Regions from separate parts of the uncultured Alteromonas sp. genome, predicted to be linked through region 2. Evidence: riboswitches for the same ligand, from Rfam matches in the RefSeq annotation. Region 2 holds a riboswitch; the other holds the start of a gene.
What was found. A riboswitch is a leader RNA that binds a small molecule or an ion and turns the genes downstream of it on or off. The one in region 2 is predicted to bind manganese.

Region 1 (7,902 bases), on a different contig from region 2:
TAAGTGGAATGAAAAACAGCACCTCAATGCTCTGTGCCACCACCTGGTTTACATTGGTCATGCCTGGCTGGAGCCTCGACACCTCTTTGATGCGGCCATTGAATACCTTGCCAGCCATAACATTGCCATTCCTAAGTACTCCGTGCTTCAAAGACTGATAAGCCGCACAATGCAACAGGTCAGAAAAGACCTGACGCTCCAACTGAATCAACTTACCAGTAATGAACTTAACGTCTTTCTGGACAACATAATCACTACTAAAGACGACGGGCTGAGTCTGAGCCATCTCAGGGGTGGTGCCAAAAGTCTGACCGTGCCTGAGCTTAAAAAAGAGCTCGCCATTTACCACCGGTTAGCACCATGGAACACGCAAATAAATGACGTTGTGGACAGGCTCAATCTGTCGCTAAAAAATCGACAACACTTCAGCGGCCTTATTGATTACTACGGCAGTAAAGTGCGGCGCTTCAAACGCTCACAGCAGCACCTGTGGTTACTGTGTCATCTGACAGAGCGCATGCAACTTGCACTGGAGCGCCTGACGGATGGGTTTGTTTACCATATCCGAAAACAACAGGAAGCCGCCAACGCCTTTGCACAACAAGCAGTGTTCCTGTCCTGGCAGTCAGCTGCGGACAATGTCACGAAAGCGGCAGAGCTACTTCACCTGTTTGTTGACGAGAATATTGATGACAATCAGCCCTTCTCAGTAGTCAGACAACAGGCATTGAAGGTCACGAATGACAGGGATATCCAGACCCTCTGCCTTTACCTGAAAAAACAGAAACGGACCGTGGAAGAGTACCAGTGGCAACATTACGATGAACAATGCAATCTCCTGGAGCAACTGTTAAGGCAGGTGTTCTTGTGCCTTGAATGTGAGGCCGGTAAAGGCTCAGAAGCCGTCGTCGCCCAACTTCAAAAGATGCAAACGGAAATCGTATCCGGTGAATCACTGATGACAATGGATACGTCGCTTATCCCCAAAAAGCACCTCCCATGGCTGGTGAAACAGGATAACGTTAATCCGCAACGTTATGAATGGCTGCTCTACCGGCAGTTAACTTCACGACTGAACGGACGTATTTATCTGTCAAATGTCACCAAATACCGGGCACTGGAAGACGACCTGATCCCCCAAACATCGCAGGATGCACTGCTGGCCTCATCAACACTGGACAGACTAAAACAACCTGTTGACGCATTGTTACAGGAGAAACAACATCGACTGGAAAGCGCGCTCAAAGACGTGGCGCGCCATATTGATGAGGGAGATAATCGCAATGTAATCATGAAAAATCGCTCGGGCACCCGCTGGCACCTGCCAACAAAAGGCGCTACATCTCTGGTCAACAATCCCTTCTTTAAGCGAATGCAGCCAGTCGGTATCGCGGATGTCCTGCGGTATGTTGAGCGCGAAACCAGGTTCATGCGAAGCCTGACACATGTGCTGCCAATACAAAAACAGGGAACTACTCATCAGGATGATTTACTGGCCATTCTGATTGCTAACGCCACTCACCGTGGTGTGTATGGTATGGCGCAGATCTCCGACCGCAGTTATGAACACCTGAGTACAGTACAGGCTAACTATATCCGACCTGAAACGCTGCATGATGCCAGCGACGTGATCAATAATGCGGTGGCTTCATTACCCATCTTCCGCCACTACCATATTCAGGAGGACCAGTTGCACGCCAGTGCGGATGGTCAGAAATTCGAAACCCATCTGGAAACGTTTAAAACCCGGTATTCCTCAAAGTACTTCGGTACCAATAAAGGGATCACGGCCATGACTCTGGTGGCCAACCACAGCGCCCTCAATGCTCGGATCATCGGCTCTAACGAGCATGAATCACACTATATTTATGATCTGCTGCAATCAAACAGCAGCGATGTCAAACCAGATGTGCTCTCGACAGATACGCACGGTGTCAATCATGTTAACTTCGCCTTATTGGATCTATGCAGTTACAGCTTTGCACCTCGATACGCGCAGTTCAATAGTGTCATCAACGATCTGTTTGATGTGACTGAAAGTGAACAAGGCAGCACCATACTGGCGCTAAAGAAGCCTATCAGAACGAATGTTATTACAACGGGATGGCAAGATATCAGGCGTATTGTTCTGTCACTTCAGACAAAGCGGACGACACAAGCAATGCTGGTGAGAAAGCTGTCTGGTTACCCTTCTGGACACCCAATATTACAGGCTCTGACGGAGTATAATCGACTGGTTAAAGCGCAATATTTACTTGACTACATCGACGATGCCAGTTTGCGGCAGTATGTGCAACGTGCCCTGAACCGGGGAGAAGCATGGCACTTCCTTAGACGAGCCATTGCGTCGGTGAATGGTGATCAGTTCCGTGGCAAAAACGAGTCTGAAATCGCTATCTGGAATGAATGCGCAAGATTGCTTGCCAATGCGCTCATCTACTTCAACTCCGCGATACTGAGTCATCTTCTGGGACACTTTGAAGCGACAGGTGATGAAGAAAAAGCGGCTATCACTCGTGCTGTTTCGCCCGTTGCATGGCAAAATATCAACTTAAGCGGGACGTATAACTTCACCAATACCGGAAAATTGCCTGATATTAGTGAAATTACGAAGCCAATCGTGGATGATTAAGCTTGGAAACGAAAGTAACCCACAGCTGGAGGCTATATAATACAAAGCCTGTAGCATTCTATGTTACTTTAGAGGGGAAAATCCCTAGAACCCCATTAAGCTCACCGAGGATATCTAAGGTGAGTATTCGCTTTTCAACATCTTGCTGTATTCTTCGTTCAGAGAGTACATTCAACCTTGCTGCTGGCTTATCATTGAGCTGTAACACTGAGGATAATGTCAAGGTAACTTCAAGCTCTTTGAGACCTGATACCTCGCCGGTTCCCAAAAAGTTCTCTAATTCAACCCCTGCATTCAATGCGGGTTTAAGCGCTGCCGTTTTTGACTCTCCGTCTATAACACGTTGTTTAAATTCAAATTCATACAAACTTGGATTGTTGGCAAGTGTTAATCTAATAGCGTCCTCAAGAGTCAGCGTTTCTCGTATGGGCGCTTGGGCACTTTTGTCTACAAATCTGTTGGTTTTCGCCGCATGAGCGGTCGGTGGACTGAGTAATAAGCCCAGTATGCAACTGCACACAATGGCAGATGCATGCCCGAAAATAGGAAACATTTTCATTGGAATATCCTAATAATTTATCAATGTTTAGCATCGCGAGTGTTATCAGCGCGGTTCTATCGAAAAAACGTACTAGGAAGTAATTTTGGGGGGGCGAAGTAATCGGTTAATAGGTGCGTCAATTACCGCATCTAAATAGTTGAAATTGTGAACTGAAACCACTGTTTTCAGACTGTTGATATGACTCTGACTGACCCATTGTGCATGTGTGCCATGGCAGTGGCCGCAATGGTGACAATCAGCAGGATTGTGGTGCTCTGCACTTACTTTATCACTGGTTTCATTGGTAGACAGCTCAGACTGTTCTTGCTTGTGTTCTGAATGCTTATGCTCGTGTTGCAAGTGCTGAATGTCTATTGCATGAAAATCTAACGAATTCGCCACAGCAGAAAACGACTGAAAGAGTATCAGCGAGATCACGATGTAACTTATGCGTTTTAGATTTTTCATGTATGAAAGTTTACCAAGCCTAATTCACTTCGTCACGACATTGCTCATTAGCAAACTCCAGCTCAACTGTCGTATGTTCAAATTTATACTTTTCTAACGAACTGTGTATGTTTTCTTTGAGTGATTGGAGGAGCTCAAGACTGACATCTTCATCAAGAACAAGATGGACCGTCATTACATTACGCTCACCGTCTAGAGACCAAATATGAAAATGATGAAGATCACTTACCTTATCGTTTGCCAGTAAATCGCTTCGAATCTTTGAAAGCTGTTCTTCATCGGGCGTTGCTTGCAAAAACAGCATTAGGGTTTCTTTGAGATTGCGGAACACATTGAAAAGGATGAACAAAGTAAAGCCAATGGATAAGATTGGATCTAAAATAGGCCAAGGCTTAAACATTAAGACGATGGACACGATAAATACTGCTACCCAACCAAGCACATCTTCCACCAAATGCCAGTTGAGGACTCGCTCATTTAATGAGTCTCCCTCACTCAGTTTGTAAGCCGCAAAGCCGTTTACTGCCATCCCAAAGACAGACAATAAAACCATCCCTTCAACTTGGGGCATTTCAGGCTCAGCCAAACGAGGGATCGCTTCAAGCAATATCCAAATGGAGCCTACCGTCAGCACAATACCGTTAATCAATGCACCGAGTAAAGAAAACCGTTTGTAGCCGTATGAGAATGTTTGGTTAGAATCTTTATCGCTAAGCTTGTTTAACCCCCAAGCAGTGCCAATCGACAAACTATCGCCCAAGTCGTGGACAGCATCTGCCATAATAGCGGTGCTGTTGGTAAGCCATCCACCAATAAATTCAATAATAGTGAACACCACATTTAAGCAAAAGGCCCAACCAATACGTTTAGACGCGTTGGCTGAATTTACGTGCGAGTGTGAATGGTTATGATTGTGCATTTCTAATTTTTTCCAATATGGCTTTGTTTTCGGGTGAAATAGGCATTGGCTTGAATGGACTCACGTTTGCCCCACCAGTATTGCCCTCAGGCAATAAGCCAATTGGAGTTTTAGTCAGCGAACCTATCATTCTAAAAATTTGTCCAAATATCTCTTTAAGGTCGCGGCGTTTTATTCCAAATTTAAGCATTTCATAATGCACTCGTGTGTGGTGGTATGTTGAGTACTGACCGATAACATGAGCATCCTCTAAGGCCTTAAATCCTGCTTTATTGTCATTGTTCGAAAGGGATTTATGCGCGGCGCTCAGTTTTTGAAGTATGTAAGGTTTTGCTGCTTGAGTGAAATTCATACGATCTCTCCATTCGTCGAGCTGTTTTCACGGAATTCCTGTCTGGCGTCTTTTAGAATTAAGACTGCGCCTCGTAACACAACGATAGAAACAATAAAACCTATGACCAAATCAGGCCAACGAGTATCGAATAGATAAACCATCGCACCCGCCAATATCACTCCTATGTTTGCAATGACGTCGTTTGCCGAGAATATCCAACTTGCTCGCATATGCACCTCGCCATTTTTTTGTTTTCTGATTATCGCCAAACATATAACGTTGGCGATAAGTGCAACACCGCCCATGCCCATCATAAGCATAGATTCAGGCTCACTTCCAAAGGTTGCGCGACGCGCTATGTCAACCAAAATTAATAGGCCTAATGCCAATTGAAAATATCCACTTACCTTTGCAGCATTGGCTTTGTGAACAATTGTTTTCCCTACTGCATATATACCAACACCGTAAACGACTGCGTCAGCCAACATATCAAGGGAGTCTGCAATAAGTGCCGTTGAGTCAGCGAGTAACCCTACACTCATTTCAATGATAAACATCACAGCATTGATGCCCAATAGCCAGTAGATAACTGCCTTTTGTTCTTGGTCTTTTATCTCAATTTCGCACCCACAACTACTCATAAAGACACTCGCTTTACTCACCTATGATGCGAGTGTAAACTCTATACTAGGTATAGAGTCAAGCTTTAGGCAAGGTAAAATGAAAATTGGGCTTCTGGCAGCTAAGGCAGGGTTAAGTATTCAGACAATTCGTTTTTATGAGCGTAAATCACTATTGGCTGCACCTGAGCGAACGGCATCGAATTATCGAAGCTACTCTGAAGATGCACTGAAGCAGTTATTATTTATAAAGCAATGTCGTGCATTAGATATGACAATCGAGGAAATTAAATTAGTACTGGAAACCCGAGCAAATCCAGAGAATAGCTGCGAAAACGTTAATACCACAATAGATAAGCATGTTGACGATATCGAACATCGGATAGCTGAATTAAAATCTCTACAAGAAACACTGATTTCAATTCGTACTGCTTGCGATCATGATAAGAAGGTTAAAGAGCGCGGGGTATTGCATCAGTTAGATAGCATTGCAGAGGCGAGGTCTTTTCATAGAGGTAATTAGTCTATATAAAAGTCAGCTTATGCATGTTGATGTATGCAACCACTTCAACTTGAAGTAGTTGCATTATCATATTGTTGAATTCTAAAGAGTGTGGGTTGTAAAAATCCACATACCCACTGAAATAAGTATGACTCCACCAAATGTCTCGGCTCTTTTGCCTATTAAAGAGCCCATTAAACTACCCAGCATAATACCTGTCGTTACCATCAAAAACGTGGCCAAACCAATTAAGCCGGAGGCCGTCATGATATTTACATCAACAAAGGCAAGGCTTGCGCCAACCGCCATTGCGTCTATGCTAGTACCAAACGCAGTCACACATAGCAAAATAAACGACTGCTTTTGCGTTTTACTTTCATCATCAATGGCAGGTTGAAAGCTTTCAAAGACCATATAAACGCCTAAGCCGGTAAGAATAATCAACGCAATCCAATGATCCCACGCTTCTACATAAGAAGAAGCTGCATGTCCTATTATCCAACCTATAACAGGAGTGATTGCTTCTATTAAACCAAATGTAAAGCCGACTTTGATAGCAAAGCTAAAACGAGGATTCTTTATTTTGACACCCTTACCTATAGCGGCAGCAAAAGCATCAGTAGACATAGCAAAGGCAAGTAAAATGAGAGCAAAGATACTCATACTTCAAAACTCCGGTCAGGCAATATTGAGTCCACGATAAAACCACACGCCTGACCTTAGGGCATGGAAATATCGATGGTCTCGCCAACCAAGAGGTGTTTGTACCATGGTCATGTGACCAATTATGTTGACACAAACTTTTCCATGAATAATGGAAACAGGCTACTCCCCAACGAAGTCTTAGATGATAGTATAAATCCGGAAACCAAAGCAACTTGATTTCGCTAAGGATTTGCATAATGTTATTTGAGTTTGGTCTCGCGTTTCTATTTCCTTGTAAGAATGAGAGTCTACTAATAAAATCATGTGCATCAAAATCGCTTGGTAATTAGACCGAGGGGTTTCCCTTTATAATCAAATCACACTAGTACAGCTGAGCTTGTTAAACTCCTTCCTGTTCAACTAAAGATGTCGTAAAGTGCTACTTGGCAAACCCATTTTATTAGATGTTTGTTACATCGAGGAAGCGGCTATAGATCAACAAGGTTGTGCGCGTTGAAACGAGAGAATCTAGAAAAAATATCAAGTATTTATTTACCTGGCTGGTATCCTTCTAGGATTGTCGATCGGAGTGAATTTTTCTGAGCAGTCGCAGATTTTAGAGCGGGTTTTGTGGCTCTTATTAGGCATACTACTGTATACAACTTTTACTCAAATCCCTTTGGGGCACCTCAGATATGCATTCTCTGATATCCGCTTTATCGAATCAGTAGACGTTATTAGTTGAAACATTCAATGCCTCCTCGTCGCTCGTTTCCGACATTAGAATCTTAATGCTTTATCGACCGCTTTACCAAGGAGTCTCTACTAGTCATCAGGGTAACGGGTAACTTTAAATACGGATCAATATGGGCGACATGGTCGGCTTCAGGCATTTCGCAAAATTTGATAACAGTCAGCAGTCAAATTCTTGTTCCAATTAAAGAGGAGCAGTTCTCGGGCAAGCTCCCCGCATTTAGGGACACCAGCTCCACAAAATCTATTTCACTTACCTAGTCAGCGTCCCTAAACCGCTTTATTTCAAAATAATAGTCTGCATAAGTAGCTCCTTTCTTTTTCAACTCTAAAAAAGGCTACTGCCTATATTTCCACACACCAATAACCATATCAGTGCCAGTGCTTTTTGTAGCCATTCCAAGTGTGAAAGAGCCATCCTTGTGAAAATATAAAGAAGTAGCTTCACTACAGTCTTTAGCCTTGTATTCGTTCACTAAATCTTGACG
Region 2 (7,902 bases):
TTCTACGTTCTAGGCGATAAGGCCAGCAACTGATTAAGCGTTATTGCCCTACAGATTCCCCCCAAAGAGACATATTCGATAACTCCTACAATAACGTTGAGTATATATCGGTATAGAAATTGTAACGGTATTGATAAAGGTACCTAGAACCGAAAGGTTTGAGTCGTTAATTGTGAGGAATTTACAGCTTCATGAACTATTCGCGTAAGGATTTCACATGACGGATCTCTTCTCGCTATCTAATTTAGAGGCAAGTTTGAGGCAGGGGAGTTTGGTGTGACTAATAACCTGACCGAACTCTTTCAAGCTTATGGCTCGGTTTGAATAAAGACGAGTTTGGAGCTTATTGCGACATTAACTACAACCTTTTCTGTTAGCTTTTGGCGCGAGTGAGACAAAGGAGAGCATGATGAATAAAAAGGCAATTTTGTACAGAATGGTGACCGATAATCATATTTGTCCGTTTGGTTTACGTTCCAAAGATTTGTTAGAGAGAGAAGGGTATAACATAGATGATCGTCCCCTCACTTCTAGGGAAGAAACCGACGCGTTCAAGACAAAGTACAATGTTAAAACAACCCCACAGACGTTTATAAATGATGAGCGTATAGGTGGGTACGACGATCTTCGTACTTATTTTGGAAAAGGCGAAGCGGGCCAAACGGGTACCACCTATACCCCAGTAATAGCCATATTTTCGGTAGCTGCGTTATTAGCGTTAGCATTTCAATATACGGTAGTAGGTGCGTATTTTTCCATTCGCACTCTCATGCTATTTATCGCGTTTTCAATGTCGCTGCTGGCAGTACAAAAACTCAAAGACCTATTCAGCTTTACTAACTCGTTTATTACCTACGATTTGCTAGCCATGAAGTGGCTACGATACGGCTATATTTACCCGTTTGTAGAGGCTTATGCTGGAATTGGTATGGTAGCTCAACTGCCCGCGTTAGCGGTGGCGCCGTTCTCCCTATTTATAGGTTCGGTGGGAGCGGTTTCAGTGGTCAAAGCGGTATACATCGATAAACGTGAACTCAAGTGTGCCTGTGTAGGGGGCGATAGCAACGTGCCATTGGGCTTTGTTTCGCTAACCGAAAATCTATTCATGATAGCCGGTGCTCTGCTGATGTTTTTCTATATGTAGCTGGGTTTATCCTCATGTAAAACCTTCACAAATGCTGAAAAAGTCGCATGCCAAAGGTTCCGGCTAAAGCACTATAACTTTTTGGCCTGAATGAAAGTTCAGTATAAACAAGTGATTAAGAGGTTTTGGGTGATGGTTTGGTTATTGCAGTCACAAGTTACATATATAAGTTTGTTATTGGAATTGCCAGCTTAGAAGGTGTTCCGCTGATGAGTGTTCATCCGGTTAATCTTCGTTTTTCAGCTTTGCGTTATGCAAACAACTGAATGGGAAGCGGCAATAATGTTGAGTAGAAATAGGAGTTTTACAATGAGCAACCAGCAAAATTTAGAAGGCAAAAAAATCGCTATTTTAGCTACTGATGGTTTTGAGCAAAGTGAACTGGTGCAGCCAAAAGATATGCTTACCGAGCAAGGCGCTACAGTAGAGATACTTTCAATTGATGATCAAAGCAGTATCACTGCATGGAATGAGGGGAATTGGGGTAAACAAATATCGGTAGATGCTCAAGTTTCCTCGGTATCGCCAAGTGATTACGACGCGCTCGTATTGCCTGGCGGCCAAATTAACCCAGATATCTTACGTACTAATAACGATGCGGTTTCATTTATTAAGCAAGCCCACGCAGAGCCTCGCATTAAAGCACTTGCTGCTATATGTCATGGGCCATGGTTACTGGTTGAATCTGAGCTAGCAAGAAACAGTACAGTTACTTCTTTTCCCAGTATCAAAACAGATTTAATTAATGCCGGTGCTACCTGGAAAGATGAGCAAGTGGTACAAGATGGCAAATTGGTAACCAGCAGAAATCCAGATGACATCCCAGCTTTTGTAGAGAAGATTAGTCAACTCATTGCTTAGGTTTGTAAAGTGAGAATATAAACTCACAGGTAGAATTTTAAGCGAGCAAGTAATTAGCGTTAACAGGAGTATGCATGTCTAGTCAGAAAACAGGTTCAAAGGTAATTGTAATAACCGGTGCGTCAAGCGGGATAGGCAAAGCGACTGCACAAGCACTGGTAGATGAAGGTAATAAAGTTGCCTTAATTGCCAGAAGTGAAGACAAGCTTAACGATTTGGTGGCAGATCTTGGCGAGGCTAATGCCTTTGCCGTTACTGCCGATGTGAGCGATTTCAATGATTTAGAGAAAGCATTTAGCAAAGTGGCTCAGCATTATGGCCACGTAGATGGAGTATTTGCAAATGCCGGTACAGGTGCAAAAAGTGCCGGTATTGAGAACGGCGACGTTGCTGAATGGAAAAGTATGTTAGGCGCAAACGTGAACGGCTTGCTGTACACCGCAAAGCTTGGGCTTCCTTTGCTGAAAAAGACTAAAGGTCACTTTATTCTAACAAGCTCGGTGGCAGGGCGTATTGCTTTAAAAGGCTCGGTTTATGGCGCAAGTAAATGGTTTGCCTACGGTTTTGGCCAAAACTTAGCGGAAGAAATGAGAGAGTGGGGCGGTAGATGTACCACAATTTGCCCTGGAATGGTGAACACCCCTTTCTTCGATGAGCCCAAGGAAGACAAACTTCAGCCCGAAGATATAGCAAAGTCGGTTGTGTTTGCCCTTTCAGCTAACGATTCGGCCTGCGTACGAGAAGTGTACGTTATGCCAACATCGTAAATAATGTAACAGGCTCAATTGCCTACAAGTTCGCAGTAGGCATATAGCAGGGGATGTAAGAAATCCCCTGCTATATGCATTGATGATTCAAAGTTTTCACAAGTTTGTCGTTACATTTGCCTCCACTCTTATCTACTCAATCTTCGGTCAAATCCGGAAGTGGAATTTGGGAGTTGAATTTGACAGTTGAATTTGGCAGTTCAACAAACGCCTAGCGTATTTTAAGCGAGAATGAAATTATTCAAACAGCTCAATATTGGTAAGGAATACATATGAAATATTCAAGATTTGCAGCGATGATAGTCACCTCTACCATCGTCATGTTTATCATGATGTACCTAAACACTTATGCCATTTCCCATATTTGGTTTAGCGAAACCCGTACTTATATGGCGTTGTATATGGGCGCGGGAATGGCAATCATCATGCTCTCGTTTATGTTGGGTATGTATACCAATAAGAAACTGAACGCGTCTATATTCATTGCTGCAATCGCCTTGTTTGCGGTGTGTTTATACTTAGTTCGGTCACAAGCAACTGTTTCAGATTCAGCGTATATGAAGGCGATGATCCCTCACCATTCAATTGCAATTCTTACTAGTGAACGGGCAAATATAGAGGATACTCGAGTGCGTGAACTCGCTGACAATATCATCTTAGCGCAGCGCAGAGAGATAAAAGAGATGGAGTGGCTTGTTAAGGATATTGAGAGCAACGGAAAAGTTACTTCGGCAGCTGAAGCTGAAAAGCGTTCTGTGCCGAATTTCGAGGCAAAACTAAATCCAGAGGTTAATTAGGCATGCAACGTGACTAACAATGGAGCGGGGAACACTTGCTCCGACCAATAACGACTAACGCAAGTGGGCGTACAATGCTCTATACGCTAACCGGCAGTATTCGTTAATCACTATGAAAGGGGCGAGCATGCTGTCTAGGTCGCCCTTGATTTAGTGAACTATAGATAAAGCTGAGTCTATGAAGAAGACAGTTAGCGATTACAGATATGTGCAACTACGTTAAGTAGCGGCATTGTTATAGTGTCGTATTCTAAAAACTATTGAATTCTAAAGAGTATTGAATTCTAAAGAGTGTGGGTTGCAAAAATCCACATACCCACCGAAATAAGTATGACTCCACCAAATGTCTCGGCTCGTTTGCCTATTAAAGAGCCCATTAAACTACCCAGCATAATACCTATCGTTACCATCAAAAACGTGGCCAAACCAATTAAGCCGGAGGCCGTCATGATATTTACATCAACAAAGGCAAGGCTTGCGCCAACCGCCATTGCGTCTATGCTAGTACCAAACGCAGTCACACATAGCAAAATAAACGACTGCTTTTGCGTTTTACTTTCATCATCAATGGCAGGTTGAAAGCTTTCAAAGACCATATAAACGCCTAAGCCGGTAAGAATAATCAACGCAATCCAATGATCCCACGCTTCTACATAAGAAGAAGCTGCATGTCCTATTATCCAACCTATAACAGGAGTGATTGCTTCTATTAAACCAAATGTAAAGCCGACTTTGATAGCAAAGCTAAAACGAGGATTCTTTATTTTGACACCCTTACCTATAGCGGCAGCAAAAGCATCAGTAGACATAGCAAAGGCAAGTAAAATGAGAGCAAAGATACTCATACTTCAAAACTCCGGTCAGGCAATATTGAGTCCACGATAAAACCACACGCCTGACCTTAGGGCATGGAAATATCGATGGTCTCGCCAACCAAGAGGTGTTTGTACCATGGTCATGTGACCAATTATGTTGACACAAACTTTTCCATGGATAATGGAAACAGGCTACTCCCCAACGAAGTGTAAATAATAATATAAATTTTGGAACCAAAGCAACTTGATTAAGCACAAGATTTGCTTAGTAATATTTAAGTTAGGTGGCGCGTTGCGATTTTCTCAAAAGAATAAGCGTCTACTAGTCACATCAGACGCGTTAAACCCGCTTGATGCGTATACCGTCAGTTTCCCCTTGGTGATCACACGATATGGGGGCCGAGTATTTACTGTAGACACCACCGGTCCCTATATAAATAATCAAAAAATAAACTGTGCCTGAGAGTGATAATCTACCGCCATAGCAATTGATAACGCAGTAATATTGACGATAGAGAACCCGAACACTTGTCGTGCCCAACCTTCAATATTGATATCGCGGCGATATCCTCGCAGTGCCATAATCAACCACCATAAGCTGGTGGAAAATGCGACTGCCAAAAAGCCCACACCCGTATAACCACTAATTGGCAACAGCAGCGTAACCATGGCATATACCGCAATGTATAATACGATGTGTTGCTTAGCTTTTGCGATGCCTTCTGCCACCGGCAATACCGGTATATTGGCAGCTTCATAATCTTTGAAACGGAAGATAGCGATGGCATAAGAATGGGGCATTTGCCATATACTGAACATCACTAGCAAAATCGCGGCGGCGGTGTCGAACTCAACGGTTACTGCACAGTAACCTACCACGGGCGGTACCGCGCCAGATAAGCTACCAACAAGGGTGCCATACACAGAGTTACGCTTCATGTATAAGCTATACACGCCTACGTAAACCACATAACCTAAGGCAGCGAAAAGCACTGCCGTAAGATTGGTGTAAAAAGCCAGTAAAGCGAAACCAGCAACCCCTAGCACTACACCGTGCCAGAAGGCTGCTTTCAACGACATTTCGCCGGTGACAGTCACTCTAGTGCGTGTTCGCTGCATTTTGGTGTCGATGTCGCTGTCTATGCAATTGTTAACTGCACATCCAGAAGCCACCACTAAAGACAAGCCAATCAAGGTCGCTACCATCAAAGGCCAGTCAACATCCCCGCGGGCGGCAAGTAAAAAACCACCTGCTACGGAAATTAAGTTGCCCATGATGATACCGGGCTTGGTGACCGATAAATAGCGTCGAAATATCGCGTTCATTTTACTGTTTACCTTGTTACTTATGCATAATGAATAGCAATACGCTAATACATCATCATCGCGTTAGACTCGTAAATTATCCAAATAGACAGCCCTACTACCATGAAGATAATAAGTGCGCTGAATAAAAACGAAATGGTACTGGCTCTGCCGTCTTCAGTCACAAAGTTAAGGTGAAGAAAGTACTTCAGGTGAACCCAAATTTGTACAAGTGCGAAAACGACGATGCTCCACAGGGTAGTTACTTTTGAGAAGTCGCCTTCCATAACCATAACAAATGGAATAAGCGTCAATATCACCGATAGCACAAAGCCAATAAGATAAGTTTTTACGCTGCCATGCTCGGCAGCGTGATTGACTGAGTTTGCATTGTCATCGTTAGCACTATTTCCCGCTAAGGCACTGGTGCTAAATTTATTAGAACGATGGCCTGTCATTATATTGCCCCCATTAAATACACCACGGTGAATACGCAAATCCACACAATATCGAGGAAATGCCAGAACAAGCTTAAGCAACTCAGGCGCGTTACGGTTTTTTCAGGTAAGCCTCGGCGGGATACCTCGATGAACAAAATGGTCATCCAGATAAGCCCCGACGTAACATGAAGCCCGTGTAACCCTACTAGCGAGAAAAAGGCGGTAAGAAACGCACTTTCTTGAGGGCCATTGCCATGTACGATTAAGTGATGGAACTCATATACTTCCATGCCGATGAACGTCGCACCCAAAACCCAGGTGATAGCTAACCATGCTAACGCACCGCTTTTGTTTTGCTTGTGCGCACAAATCATGGCGAAGCCGAAGGTGATACTACTAACGAGCAGGGCAGCGGTTTCAACCGCCACAAAGTTTAGTTCGAAAATATCTTTACCAGATACCCCGCCAGCGGTGTTCATAAATAACACCGCATAAGTGGCTAAGAATGAAGCGAATAACAAACAATCGGTCATTAAGTACAGCCAAAAGCCGAATACCGTATTGTTTTCGTGATGTTCGTGGTCGTGGTCTAAAGCGTGCTCTTCGTGAATATCGTGAGCTATATCATTTGCTAGTGCGCTCATACAGACGCTCCTTTCGCATTGGCAGCTAAATGCGCGTGTTCAATTTTTTCAATCTCATCTACCTGAACGTAGTAATCAACATCAGAGGTGTAACAACGCTTAATAAATACACCTATTCCAGCAATAAGCCCAACAGCAGCTAACCACCAAATATGCCAAATAAGCGCAAAGCCCATTACCGTGAAGCTCATACTCATAAATACACCCGCAGAGGTATTCTTCGGCATGTGAATAGGCGCGTATTTCTCAGGCTTTTGATAGGAATCGCCACGTTCTTTTGTGTCTGTCCATGCATCGATATCTTTGATGTGTGGAATATTGGCGAAGTTATAGAATTGAGGCGGAGACGCCGTGGACCATTCCAGTGTGTGTCCATTCCACGGATCGCCTGTGGTATCGTTAAGCTTGTCTTTGTTTTTAAAGCTTATGAACAACTGCAATAATTGGAAGAAAATACCAAGGGCAATAACAAACGCACCTACTGCCGCAATGTAGAGCCATAGGTTCCAGTCAGGGTTATTGGTGTGATTAAGCCTGCGGGTCATGCCCAAGAAGCCCAGCACATACAAAGGCAAGAACGCCATCATGAAACCAATTTGCCAGCACCAAAAGGCGGCCTTACCGGTTCTTTCATCAAGCTTGAAGCCCATGGCTTTCGGGAACCAAAATGCAAAACCCGCTAAGTAACCAAATACTGCACCACCAATAATGGTGTTGTGGAAATGAGCAATCAAAAATAAGCTGTTGTGAAGCACATAGTCGGCACCAGGAATAGCCAATAGCACACCGGTCATTCCACCAATGGTAAAGGTCACCATAAAGCCCAATGCCCAAAGTACAGGCACGCTGAGTACCAATCGGCCACGGTACATGGTGAATAACCAGTTGAATAGTTTCACCCCTGTCGGCACGGCGATGACCATGGTCATAATACCGAAGAACGCATTTACATTGGCGCTTGAGCCCATGGTAAAGAAATGATGTAGCCATACCACAAAGCCTAAAATAGCAATTGCGCCCGATGCATACACCATAGAGGTGTAACCGAATAAGCGTTTTGCCGTAAAGGTTGAAATAACTTCTGAGAAAATACCAAAAGCTGGTAGCACCAAAATATAAACTTCAGGGT

Region 1: it holds a riboswitch for manganese, as region 2 does, so the genes downstream of both, AAC006_RS20415 (manganese efflux pump MntP family protein) here and AAC006_RS12670 (manganese efflux pump MntP family protein) in region 2, are expected to answer to the same signal.

What each region holds. Positions count from the first base shown of each region.
Region 1 is NZ_CAXBMP010000048.1:587-8,488, reverse strand. Features, by position in the region: gene AAC006_RS20450 (Tn3 family transposase) at 1-2,632, shown strand, start outside; gene AAC006_RS20445 (hypothetical protein) at 2,691-3,191, opposite strand; gene AAC006_RS20440 (hypothetical protein) at 3,264-3,641, opposite strand; gene AAC006_RS20435 (cation diffusion facilitator family transporter) at 3,661-4,560, opposite strand; gene AAC006_RS20430 (DUF3703 domain-containing protein) at 4,547-4,912, opposite strand; gene AAC006_RS20425 (cation transporter) at 4,909-5,535, opposite strand; gene AAC006_RS20420 (Cd(II)/Pb(II)-responsive transcriptional regulator) at 5,615-6,037, shown strand; gene AAC006_RS20415 (manganese efflux pump MntP family protein) at 6,119-6,679, opposite strand; yybP-ykoY riboswitch at 6,687-6,862, opposite strand; gene AAC006_RS20410 (hypothetical protein) at 7,753-7,902, opposite strand, start outside.
Region 2 is NZ_CAXBMP010000015.1:40,849-48,750, forward strand. Features, by position in the region: gene AAC006_RS12650 (glutaredoxin) at 410-1,144, shown strand; gene AAC006_RS12655 (type 1 glutamine amidotransferase domain-containing protein) at 1,454-2,005, shown strand; gene AAC006_RS12660 (SDR family oxidoreductase) at 2,080-2,772, shown strand; gene AAC006_RS12665 (DUF305 domain-containing protein) at 3,045-3,569, shown strand; gene AAC006_RS12670 (manganese efflux pump MntP family protein) at 3,854-4,414, opposite strand; yybP-ykoY riboswitch at 4,422-4,597, opposite strand; gene cyoE (heme o synthase) at 4,826-5,701, opposite strand; gene cyoD (cytochrome o ubiquinol oxidase subunit IV) at 5,755-6,147, opposite strand; gene cyoC (cytochrome o ubiquinol oxidase subunit III) at 6,147-6,773, opposite strand; gene cyoB (cytochrome o ubiquinol oxidase subunit I) at 6,770-7,902, opposite strand, start outside.